One region of the Pseudomonas sp. KH_040 genome, then DNA from elsewhere that is predicted to be linked to it. Evidence: predicted binding sites of a transcription regulator. Region 1 holds the regulator's gene; each other region holds the start of a gene.
The links. Region 1 encodes sigma-54, which starts transcription at its own class of promoters, with help from an activator protein. Its sites were predicted from a motif close to ANTGGCATNNANNTTGCTNT; they were not measured.
Positions count from the first base shown of each region.

Region 2: the regulator sigma-54 is predicted to act here: its motif matches at 1,528-1,547, upstream of glnK (P-II family nitrogen regulator).
Region 3: the regulator sigma-54 is predicted to act here: its motif matches at 1,814-1,833, upstream of AC3IUF_RS09285 (circularly permuted type 2 ATP-grasp protein).

Region 1 is NZ_CM174487.1:1,029,928-1,033,795, forward strand. It holds gene rapZ (RNase adapter RapZ) at 1-658, opposite strand, end outside; gene ptsN (PTS IIA-like nitrogen regulatory protein PtsN) at 661-1,125, opposite strand; gene hpf (ribosome hibernation-promoting factor, HPF/YfiA family) at 1,138-1,446, opposite strand; gene AC3IUF_RS04435 (RNA polymerase factor sigma-54) at 1,520-3,013, opposite strand; gene lptB (LPS export ABC transporter ATP-binding protein) at 3,201-3,868, opposite strand, start outside.
Region 2 is NZ_CM174487.1:6,447,886-6,451,753, forward strand. It holds gene AC3IUF_RS28885 (ammonium transporter) at 1-949, opposite strand, end outside; gene glnK (P-II family nitrogen regulator) at 988-1,326, opposite strand; gene AC3IUF_RS28895 (accessory factor UbiK family protein) at 1,740-2,000, shown strand; gene AC3IUF_RS28900 (BRO-N domain-containing protein) at 2,360-2,878, shown strand; gene AC3IUF_RS28905 (N-acetyltransferase) at 3,073-3,618, shown strand.
Region 3 is NZ_CM174487.1:2,056,570-2,060,437, forward strand. It holds gene speE (polyamine aminopropyltransferase) at 1-367, shown strand, start outside; gene AC3IUF_RS09275 (hypothetical protein) at 588-821, shown strand; gene AC3IUF_RS09280 (ribonuclease E inhibitor RraB) at 1,031-1,378, shown strand; gene AC3IUF_RS09285 (circularly permuted type 2 ATP-grasp protein) at 1,866-3,275, shown strand; gene AC3IUF_RS09290 (alpha-E domain-containing protein) at 3,288-3,868, shown strand, end outside.

The DNA of each region.
Region 1 (3,868 bases):
CCTCTGGCTGCGCCGCAAGGTACTCAGCCACCGGCGCATCGAGACCTGATTGCGCGCGCAGTTCCGGCTTCCAGTACGGATTGGGCAGGCAGCGCACATCGAATACCAGATCCGCGTCGACCGGCATGCCGCGCTTGAAGCCGAAGGACTCGACCAGAAATGCGGTCCCCGGCTCCGGCTGGTTCAGCAGGCGCAGCTTGATGCTGTCGCGCAACTGATACAGGTTCAGATTGGTGGTGTTGATCTTCAGGTCCGCGAGGTCGGCAATCGGGCCGAGCAGGGCGGTTTCATCCTGGATCGCCTCGGCCAGCGAGCGGTTGGCGTTGCTCAGTGGATGGCGACGGCGAGTCTCGGAGAAACGCTTGAGCAGGGTTTCTTCGTCGGCGTCCAGATACAGAACGTCGCACTGGATGTGCTTTCCCCGGACATCTTCAAGCAGCTCCGGAAAGCGCGTCAGGTGGCTCGGCAGGTTGCGCGCATCGATGGACACGGCCACCAGCGGTTGCGCCAGCTCAGTGTGAATCAGCGCGCGTTCGGCCAGTTCCGGCAGCAAGCCTGCAGGAAGGTTGTCGATGCAGTAATAGCCATTGTCCTCAAGGACATCCAGAGCCGTACTTTTACCCGAGCCGGAACGGCCGCTGACGATGATCAAGCGCATGATTAATGCCCGTTCTGCTCGTCCAGGACAACCTGATACAAGGCTTCGTTGCTCGCGGCGCTGCGCAGTTTATCGCGCACGTCCTTGCGGTCGAGCATGCTGGCGATCTGACGCAGCAACTCCAGGTGCGCATCGGTGGCGGCTTCCGGGACCAGCAGTACGAACAGCAGGTCAACCGGAGCGCCATCAATGGCGTCGAAATCGATTGGCGTATCAAGGTGCATCAAGGCGCTGATAGGCGACTGGCAACCCTTGAGACGGCAGTGAGGAATGGCGATGCCGTTACCAAAACCGGTGGAGCCGAGTTTTTCACGGGCAATCAACGCCTCGAAGACATCTTGCATCTCCAGATCCGGCACTTCGCGGGCGATCAGGTTGGCAATTTGTTCGAGGGCTTTCTTTTTACTGCCGCCCGGCACGTTCACGAGGGAACGGCCGGGGGTCAGGATGGTTTCAAGTCGGATCATGGATTAGGGATGTTAACGACCGGTAGCGCCCTGAAGGAGGCTCTGGGTCTTTTCCTTATGCTTTTTGAGTTGGCGATCCAGCTTGTCGGTCAGTGAGTCGATCGCAGCATACATATCAGTATCTTCTGCGTTAGCGACCACTTCGCTGCCGGGTATATGCAAGGTGGCTTCAATTTTCTGCTTCAGCTTTTCGACGCACATCGTGACTTGCACGTTGGTGATCTTGTCGAAATGTCGCTCCAGTCGTTGGAGTTTTTCCTCGATGTAGGAACGCAGAGGTTGGGTCACTTCCAGTTGGTGTCCACTGATGTTGACTTGCATACAGCTTCTCCTTCGTTGCCAGTGCATAAAGCGGCAGGCCGAAAAGCCTGCCACTGGAACGCTGTAACGTGGCTTACATCAACCGCTTGCGTTCGCTCGAAGGCGCGATCCCGAGGGATTCGCGGTACTTGGCGACGGTGCGGCGAGCCACCTGAATGCCTTGTGCCTCCAGTAAACCAGCGATCTTGCTGTCACTCAACGGCTTTTTCTGATTTTCCGCTGCAACCAGTTTTTTGATGATCGCGCGGATCGCTGTGGACGAGCATTCGCCGCCTTCGGAGGTGCTGACGTGGCTGGAGAAAAAGTATTTCAACTCATAAATACCGCGCGGGGTATGCATGAATTTCTGTGTGGTCACCCGTGAAATCGTTGATTCGTGCATGCCGACCGCTTCGGCGATGTCATGCAGGACCAGCGGCTTCATGGCTTCGTCGCCGTACTCCAGAAAACCGCGCTGATGCTCGACGATCTGGGTGGCAACTTTCATCAGGGTTTCGTTGCGGCTCTGCAGGCTCTTGATGAACCAGCGGGCTTCCTGCAACTGATTGCGCATGAAGGTGTTGTCGGCGCTGGTGTCGGCGCGACGCACGAAACCGGCGTACTGGGCATTGACGCGCAGGCGTGGCACCGACTCCTGATTGAGCTCGACCAGCCAGCGTTCGTTGTCCTTGCGCACGATAACGTCAGGGACAACATATTCGGCTTCAGTCGACTCGATTTGCGAGCCTGGGCGCGGATTCAGGCTCTGCACCAGTTCGATGACCTGACGCAGTTCGTCTTCCTTGAGCTTCATGCGACGCATCAACTGGCTGTAGTCGCGGCCGCCGAGCAGGTCGATGTAATCGCTGACCAGACGCTTGGCTTCAGCCAGCCAAGGCGTCTTGGCTGGCAGCTGGCGCAATTGCAGCAGCAGGCATTCGCCGAGGTTGCGGGCGCCGATGCCGGCTGGTTCAAATTGTTGAATGCGGTGCAGGACGGCTTCGATTTCGTCCAGTTCGATGTCCAGTTCCGGATCGAACGCCTCGAGGATCTCTTCGAGGGTTTCATCCAGGTAGCCCTGATTGTTGATGCAATCGATCAGGGTGACGGCGATCAGGCGATCGGTGTCGGACATCGGTGCAAGGTTCAGTTGCCACAGCAGATGGCTTTGCAGGCTCTCGCCGACGGAGGTGCGTGTGGTGAAGTCCCACTCGTCATCGTCGCTGCTCGGCAGGCTGCTGGCACTGGTCTGGTAGACGTCTTCCCAAGCGGTGTCGACCGGAAGCTCGTTGGGGATGCGCTCGTTCCATTCGCCCTCCTCGAGGTTGTCCACCGTCGGGGCAGTTTCCTGATAGGACGGTTCCTGGATTTCGGTGGCGGGCTTCTGTTCGGCGTTGTCGGCCATGGGGTCGGAATTGTCGAAGTCGTCGCCTTCTTCCTGGCGTTCGAGCATCGGATTGGATTCCAGAGCCTCCTGGATTTCCTGTTGCAGATCCAGGGTCGACAATTGGAGCAGACGGATGGCCTGTTGCAGCTGCGGTGTCATCGTCAGCTGCTGGCCCATTCTCAAGACTAGCGATGGTTTCATGGCAGGGGCTTAACACCTTATTCGCCGGCGCTATGCGCCATCCACTACAGGGCGCCGAAGCGCCAAACTTAAGCAAATTATATGCCTGAAACTGAAGTGTTTGCCTAGAGCGCTGTAACAATTAAAGCGTATTAAATCCTGCTTGAATCGATACAGCGCCCGGGCGGCGCACCGGGCACTGTTGCGCTTACAGGCGGAACTCGTGGCCCAGATACACTTCCTTGACCAGATCGTTGGCCAGGATGGTTTCTGCATCGCCCTCGGCAATCAACTGACCGTCGTTGACGATGTAAGCGGTTTCGCAGATGTCCAGCGTCTCACGGACGTTGTGGTCGGTGATCAGTACACCAATGCCCTTGGCCTTGAGGTGGTGGATGATCTGCTTGATGTCGCCGACCGAAATCGGGTCGACACCGGCGAACGGTTCGTCGAGCAGGATGAATTTCGGTGCCGTTGCCAGCGCGCGAGCGATTTCCACACGGCGGCGTTCACCACCGGACAGGCTCATGCCGAGGTTGTCGCGGATGTGACTGATGTGGAATTCCTGCAGCAGGTTTTCCAGCTCTTTGCGACGGCCGGCCTTGTCGAGCTCCTGGCGGGTCTCGAGGATGGCCATGATGTTGTCGGCCACCGACAGTTTGCGGAAGATCGACGCTTCTTGCGGCAGATAGCCGATACCGGCCTTGGCACGACCGTGCATCGGCTGGTGGCTGACGTCCAGATCATCGATCAGCACGCGACCCTGATCGGCCTGTACCAGGCCGACGATCATGTAGAAGCAGGTCGTCTTGCCGGCGCCGTTCGGGCCGAGCAGGCCGACGATCTGGCCGCTGTCGATCGACAGGCTGACATCAC
Region 2 (3,868 bases), 1.3 Mb from region 1:
CAGCCGGAGTAATCGCGACCAGACCGGCCACCACACCCGATGCGATACCCAGTGCGCTTGGCTTGCCGTGGGTGACCCACTCGGCAAACATCCAGCCCAGTGCCGCAGCAGCGGTAGCGATCTGGGTAACCAGCATCGCCATGCCGGCGGTGCCGTTAGCCGCCGCAGCGGAACCGGCGTTGAAGCCGAACCAGCCGACCCACAGCATCGCCGCGCCCATCAGGGTGTAACCGAGGTTGTGCGGAGCCATCGGGGTGGTCGGGAAGCCTTTACGCTTGCCCAGCACCAGGCAGGCAATCAGACCGGCGACACCGGCGTTGATGTGCACCACGGTGCCGCCCGCGAAGTCGAGCACGCCCCAGTCCCACATCAGGCCGCCGTTGCCGGACCAGACCATGTGCGCGATCGGCGCGTAAACCAGGGTGAACCAGATGCCCATGAAGATCAGCATCGCGGAGAACTTCATCCGCTCAGCGAACGCACCGACGATCAGCGCCGGGGTGATGATCGCGAAGGTCATCTGGAAGGTGATGAACACCGCCTCAGGGAACAAAGCCGCTGGGCCGGTCAGGCTCGAAGGCGTGACACCGGCGAGGAACGCCTTGCCCATGCCGCCGAAGAACGAGTTGAAGTTGACGACGCCCTGCTCCATGCCGGTGGTGTCGAACGCAATGCTGTAGCCATAAATGACCCACAGGATGCTGATCAGACCGGTAATGGCGAAGCACTGCATCATCACGGAAAGAATGTTTTTCGAGCGAACCATGCCGCCGTAGAACAGCGCCAGGCCGGGGATGGTCATGAACAGCACGAGTGCCGTCGAGGTGAGCATCCAGGCAGTGTCGCCGGAATTGAGGACTGGGGCCGCCACTTCGTCTGCCGCCATTGCAAGGCTTGGCATTACGATGGACAACAGGGCTCCTAGCCCTGCGAATTTACGCAGAGTCATATTGTTTTCTCCTGGGGCGTTGGGGTTTGTGGCGGCGTTTAAATCGCGTCGGTATCGGTTTCGCCGGTACGGATGCGAATCGCCTGTTCCAGATTGACCACGAAGATCTTGCCGTCACCGATCTTGCCGGTGTTGGCCGCCTTGGTGATCGCCTCGATCACCCGATCCAGATCCTTGTCGTCGATGGCCACGTCGATTTTCACCTTGGGCAGAAAATCGACCACATATTCCGCGCCGCGATACAGCTCGGTGTGACCCTTCTGCCGGCCGAAGCCTTTGACTTCAGTAACGGTAATGCCCTGCACGCCGATTTCGGACAGCGACTCGCGCACGTCGTCCAACTTGAACGGCTTGATGATGGCAGTGACTAGCTTCATGAAACTCTCTCCCGAATTGGTGGACTTGCCCCAGGAAAACAAACCCGACTCAAGTCTAAGCGCAGTGCCTGGCTTTGTAACGCATCGTCGGCCTTACCTGCCCGACTGACGCCAGCTAACCGCTGCTGACGAAACTCCCCGCTCCGTCTGCCGCACTGCATTCGTCACAGCGACTGCATCAGTGCATGGGTCGAAGGTGACTAAGCAGAAACCTTGCCATCTCGCCAAAATCCCCTGATTTCAATCCCTTGGCCGCTGCCGCAAGGCATCCCGTGCAAAACGCCATCCGGATACGCACAACAACGGTGCGTCGCCATCCGTCCGCCTGCGCGAAAAGCGTGCATCCCTGACCACGAGATTGACTATAGACACTGCGTGATACACTGCCGGCCATTGTTTCCAGGACATCCACCATGCTCGCGCCCAAAGACTTCCTCGACGCCCTGAGCGGCACCGCCTCCCGCCTGTTCAACGGCGACACCCCGCTGCCGAAAGCCGAAATCGAAAGCCAGTTCAAGATGCTGCTGCAGAGTGCCTTCAGCAAACTCGATCTGGTCAGCCGTGAAGAATTTGATAGTCAGATGGTTGTGTTGGCGCGTACTCGCGCACGCCTCGAAAGCCTCGAAGCCAAGGTTGCCGAGATGGAAGCGAAGCTGACGCCGCCCGCGGAATAATCCGCGCCCCCTGTAGGAGCTGCCGAAGGCTGCGATCTTTTGATCTCCAGCCCTTCAACCATCCCGGCAACGTCCTACAACCTGAATGACCGCCGTCCGATTGCGCCGAAAAGCCCAGGTTTCTAAGCTCACCCGATGCTGAATGTTCAGCAGCGGGTTTGGCGACCCGAACAGCTTAAGGCGCACGACAACCATGATGGCGGCTACATTTACCGCCACATCGTTTCATGGCGGTTGTGCGTGGGAGACCTTCGGGTCTGCCGGGTTCCTTTTGCTCCGGTTCGCCAACCCGCGTACAACTGCCACCCAATCGTTTGGCGACGATTGAGGGCAGCCCCTTAAGCAAGAGGAACTGCTCAATGAATCAAGAAGAGACTTATCTGACCCCGCACATCTTTACCCGCCACAAACTCCCCCTCCACGCCCTCCTCATCCAGAACCAACCCTGGTTCTGCGCCCGAGACCTGAGCCGCCTGCTGCACATCTACCTCAACGAACGCATGCTGCGAAAACTCGACCCCGACCAATACCAGACCCGCAAAACCCTCATCCACAACCAAATCGAAAACGCTCTGCTGATCAGCGAATCCGGCATCTACGCCCTCCTCGTCTACCACTACTGCCCCGAATACCGCTCGCTGCGCGAATGGCTCACCCACCAGGTCATCCCCACCCTGCGCGACGCCCAACATCCCACCACAAGCGAACGTCCACACCTCAGCTTGCTCAGTTGGCCGGACATGACGTTGAGTTTGTTGCACTGGAATAACCAGCCGTGGATTCGGTTACAAGATGTGCCACACATGGTGACGGAGCGAGAGCTGGTAAACCGCACGGTTGTGAACTCATGGTGGAAAAAGGCTCTGCAATTGATCTGAATTTTTGCGCTGCAACCTCACCAAAGGTCATTTCAGCGATACCACTGAAATGACCTTTTTTGTGTCTTCGTTATCTCCCCCCCCTACTCCGAAATCCTCCACTCACAGAAGTAACGTCCTACAAAACGCGTCCCCCACGTCTGATTTCGCTGCCCCCTCTCTGCTGGCTATCTTCTGCGACCAGATCCAAACAGATGAAAACAATGAGAAGAAAAGGCAAAGCAACGGATCTTCGTGACCAGACATTCAGATCAAACTCGCGAAAGATCGCCTACAAATTCTTTCTCAAGGACATTGCCCCGAGAATCCCAAATATTGATGCAGCAGCGGTCAAGTTTGAGCCAATTACCCCAGCAGCGATAAAGCAATACTTACTCTGGGAGGGGCCAACAATTTTCCCTTGGGATGACGTTGCAGACTGGAAAAGTAAAGATGCGAAAGGTCTGGATTTGGCGATATGGTACAAACAGATTCTTTGCGGCATGTGCTATGCGACCCCGCGCGCAAGCTCTATCTGCTTAAAGATTGTTCTGTTGGAAGGGCATCCGGATAGGGCGCACCCGCTTCGCGGCAGGATCGCGCCGATTGCTCTGCTTGTCGCAGATCACTATGCGCGAGCGCTAGGATGCAAAGAAATCGAGATTCAGGATCCTGATCCGAATGTTGTTTTTTACTACCGGAAACTGGGGTTCGAATTCGACCAGACCAACCGGCTTGTCATTTCTGTGGACGGTCAATAACATCGAAATCAACAACCCAATCGCACGAGGTGCGTATGAGCCCAAAAAAGCGAAAGGCGAAGCTTCTTCAGATTGTTGAATTACATCTCGAAGCACTCCGGTTGGCTGGGGATATGTCAGCCAACCAACGGCGATTTATTGAAGTTGCTGTTACATGTGGGCCAGAGCTTGAGCCAAGCGGCCCGCTGGCCGGTAGAAGATCCTGAGTCAAAAATAAAAAGGCGTCCATAGGACGCCTTTTTGTGTTTGG
Region 3 (3,868 bases), 1.0 Mb from region 1:
GCTGTTCTCGGAAAACTTCTATCAGGCCTGCCATCGTTGCCTGAACGAGGGCGGCATCCTCGTGACCCAGAACGGCACGCCGTTCATGCAGATCGACGAAGTGAAAACCACCGCCGGTCGCCTGAACAGCTTGTTCCCGGACTGGCACTTCTACCAGGCGGCCGTACCGACCTACATCGGTGGCTCGATGACTTTCGCCTGGGGCTCGACCAACCCGGCTTACCGCAAGCTGAGCCGTGAAACCCTGCAACAGCGCTTCATTGGCAGCGGTATCGTCACCCGCTACTACAACCCGGAAATCCACATCGGCGCGTTCGCCTTGCCGCAGTACGTGCTGCAGGCGATCAACAAGCCAAGCAACGACTGAATAATCGCTGCAAGTCTTTGTAGGAGTGAGCCTGCTCGCGATTACGGTTTGTCTACCAACATCAGCGTTGGATGAGAAATCGCTATCGCGAGCAGGCTCACTCCTACAGTAAATGTCGTTTTTTTCATCTTTGTCCGCTGTAATCCTTTTGAACCAACTTTCGGCGCATACAGTCGAGATAGGTGTAAGCCCATTTGCGGGTTTGATCGAGGAGGCACCGATGCAAAAGTGGAAAGTCACTTTCGTGGACGATCATGGTGAAATTGTCGATGAGGTGTTCGAGCGCGCGGAATGCCCCAGTGACGATGAGGCCGCTCGATTGATCAAGGCACGGCTTCTGCCCGTCGCCGCCGAACTGGACCTGAACGATCTGGAAGGGCGTACCGCCGATGCTGGCGTGAAAAGTCTGAAAACCCAGAACAGCATTGAAATCCGCAGCATCACTCCCATCTGACATTCTTCCTGTCACCTTTCACACCAGGCCTTGGCAGCAGCTCTAACTTGGGGCTACTCTGCAAGCGAGATCAGCGAACGGATCGCTAAGGTCTGGTCTTGTCAGCTACATGCTTGTTCCCGCGTGCAACCACGTTGCCGTAGTACTTTGGCCAAAGGCCCGGGGCGGGAATACGGAAAGTCTATCCATCTATGCGAGGGGGACGATTCATGAGCACAGCCTATCAAGAAGACATCAGCAGCAATGTTCTGCGCCGCATGAAAGAAGGCGGTTTCGATTTTTCCCGATTCCATCCCATCGAGTTCTATGCCATTTTCCCGGACGAGGAGCGGGCGCGCAGGGCGGCAGGCAAATTTCGCGGTGAATCCATCAATGCCCAGGTCAGCGTGCGTGATGACGGTGCGTGGGCGCTGGAATTAAGCAAAGTGATGTACGCGACGTATGACGATATTGGCGACTTCGAGCAGGGATTCTCTGCCGTGGTTGAACCTCTGGGCGGCATTATCGAAGGCTGGGGTGTGAAACAGGAGGTGCGCAACCGCCACCGTTTGAACTGATCTCTGGTTTCATTTGTTGAACAACGGCTGACCTTCGGGTTGGCCGTTGTCATTTCCGGCGTAAGCGAAATGCTCTGGCAAAACCCTGAAACAAGAAACCGAGGCAAAAAAAAGCCACCGGAGAGGGTGGCTAAAAGGGAAGACCGATAAGGAGAGGAAACCGGTCAGGGTTACAGCGGGGCGGGCTGCCGGGGCAAGCCCAATCAGTTGAGCTGGGCGCTTCGTGACGTTGTAGTCGGCGAAGTTTTGCAGCGAATGCGCGGATTATCCGCAGGCAGCGCCGGGCAGTGAAATCAACTCTGACTATGCTGGTGATAGGCGATGCAGTGCGTCGCAATGAAGCGGGGGCAATCCGGTTGGGGCAATTGCCGCACAGGAATGGTGCGGTGCCTGCGGCGTGTATTTCCAACCGATTGAAATCAAAGCGTTTATGCCGATGGCACGGGCCTTGCGAAGGCCTGTATGTCCGGGTGACAAGGAGTACGGCATGATCCGCACCTATTTTGATGAGATGTACGATGCCGGCGGCCAGGTTCGCCCGCATTATCGGGAGTTCGCCCGCTGGCTGGCCGATACGCCAGACGAACTGCTGGCCCAGCGGCGACGCGAGGCCGATCTGCTGTTCCATCGCGCCGGCATCACGTTCACGCTCTATGGCGACGAGCAGGGCACTGAGCGCCTGATTCCTTTCGACACCATCCCGCGCAGCATCCCTGCCAGTGAGTGGCGGATCGTCGAGCGCGGCTGCATCCAGCGGGTCAAGGCGTTGAACATGTTCCTCGCCGACCTCTATCACGAGCAGCGCATCATCAAGGCCGGGATCATTCCCGCCGAACAGGTGCTGGCCAACGAGCAATACCAGTTGGCGATGCAAGGCCTGGATCTGCACCGCGATATCTATTCGCACATCTCCGGCGTCGATCTGGTGCGCGACGGCGACGGCACCTATTACGTGCTCGAAGACAACCTGCGTACGCCGAGCGGCGTCAGCTACATGCTCGAAGACCGCAAGATGATGATGCGCCTGTTCCCGGAGCTGTTCGCCGCCCAGCGCATCGCACCGATCGATCATTACCCGAACCTGTTGCTCGACACCCTTAAAAGCTCCAGCCCGATTGATGACCCAAGCGTGGTGGTGCTGACACCGGGGCGCTTCAACAGTGCATTCTTCGAGCACGCGTTTCTCGCGCGGGAAATGGGCGTTGAACTGGTCGAGGGTGCGGACCTGTTTGTGCGTGACGACAAGGTCTTCATGCGCACCACCGACGGCCCGAAAGCGGTGGACGTGATTTATCGCCGCCTCGACGACGCGTTCCTCGATCCGCTGGCGTTCAATCCCGACTCGATGCTCGGCGTGCCGGGGCTGCTGTCGTCCTATCGCTCTGGCAACGTGGTGCTGGCCAACGCCATCGGCACCGGTGTGGCGGACGACAAATCGGTATACCCGTTTGTCACCGACATGATCCGTTTCTACCTCGATGAAGAGCCGATCCTGAAGAACGTGCCGACCTGGCAGTGCCGCAACCCGTCTGAACTTTCCCATGTGCTGGCCAATCTTCCAGATCTGGTGGTCAAGGAAACTCAGGGGTCCGGCGGGTACGGGATGTTGGTGGGGCCGGCATCGACGAAAGCGGAAATCGATGCCTTCCGCGAACGCATCAAGGCCAAGCCCCATGCGTATATCGCGCAACCGACGCTGTCGCTGTCGACCTGTCCGACCTTTGTCGAAAACGGCATTGCGCCGCGCCATATCGACTTGCGCCCGTTTGTCTTGTCCGGGCGCGAAACCCGCGTGGTGCCCGGTGGTTTGACCCGTGTGGCACTGCGTGAAGGCTCCCTGGTGGTGAATTCCTCCCAGGGCGGCGGTACCAAGGACACCTGGGTGGTCGAGGATTGAAGGAAGCTTGCCATGTTAAGTAGAACTGCCTCGGATCTGTATTGGATGTCGCGTTACCTGGAGCGGGCGGAAAACCTCGCACGGATGCTCGACATCAGTTATTCGCTGTCGCTGATGCCGCAGGACGGTCGCGGTGATGGTCTGCACGAATTGGCCATGCCGCTGCTGATTACCGGCACCCTCGACGATTACCTGGAGCGTCACGGCGCGTTGCATGCCGAACGGCTGCTGCACTTCTTCGCCCTCGATGCGGCCAATCCGGCGAGCATCTACAGTTGCCTCGGTGCGGCGCGAGCCAGTGCACACGCGGTTCGCGGACGCATCACGGCGGACATGTGGGAGAACATCAATGCGACGTGGCTGGAGATTCGCGGAATCGCCGAACAGGGTCTCAGTCGCTATGGCATGAGCCGTTTCTGCGAGTGGATCAAGGAACGTTCGCACCTGTTCCGTGGTGCGTCGTACGGCACAATCATGCGCAACGATGCGTTTCGTTTTATTCGTCTCGGGACGTTTATCGAGCGTGCGGACAACACCTTGCGACTGCTCGATGCCCGTTACGAAATGGCTGGCGATCAGGCCGAAGCGGTCAG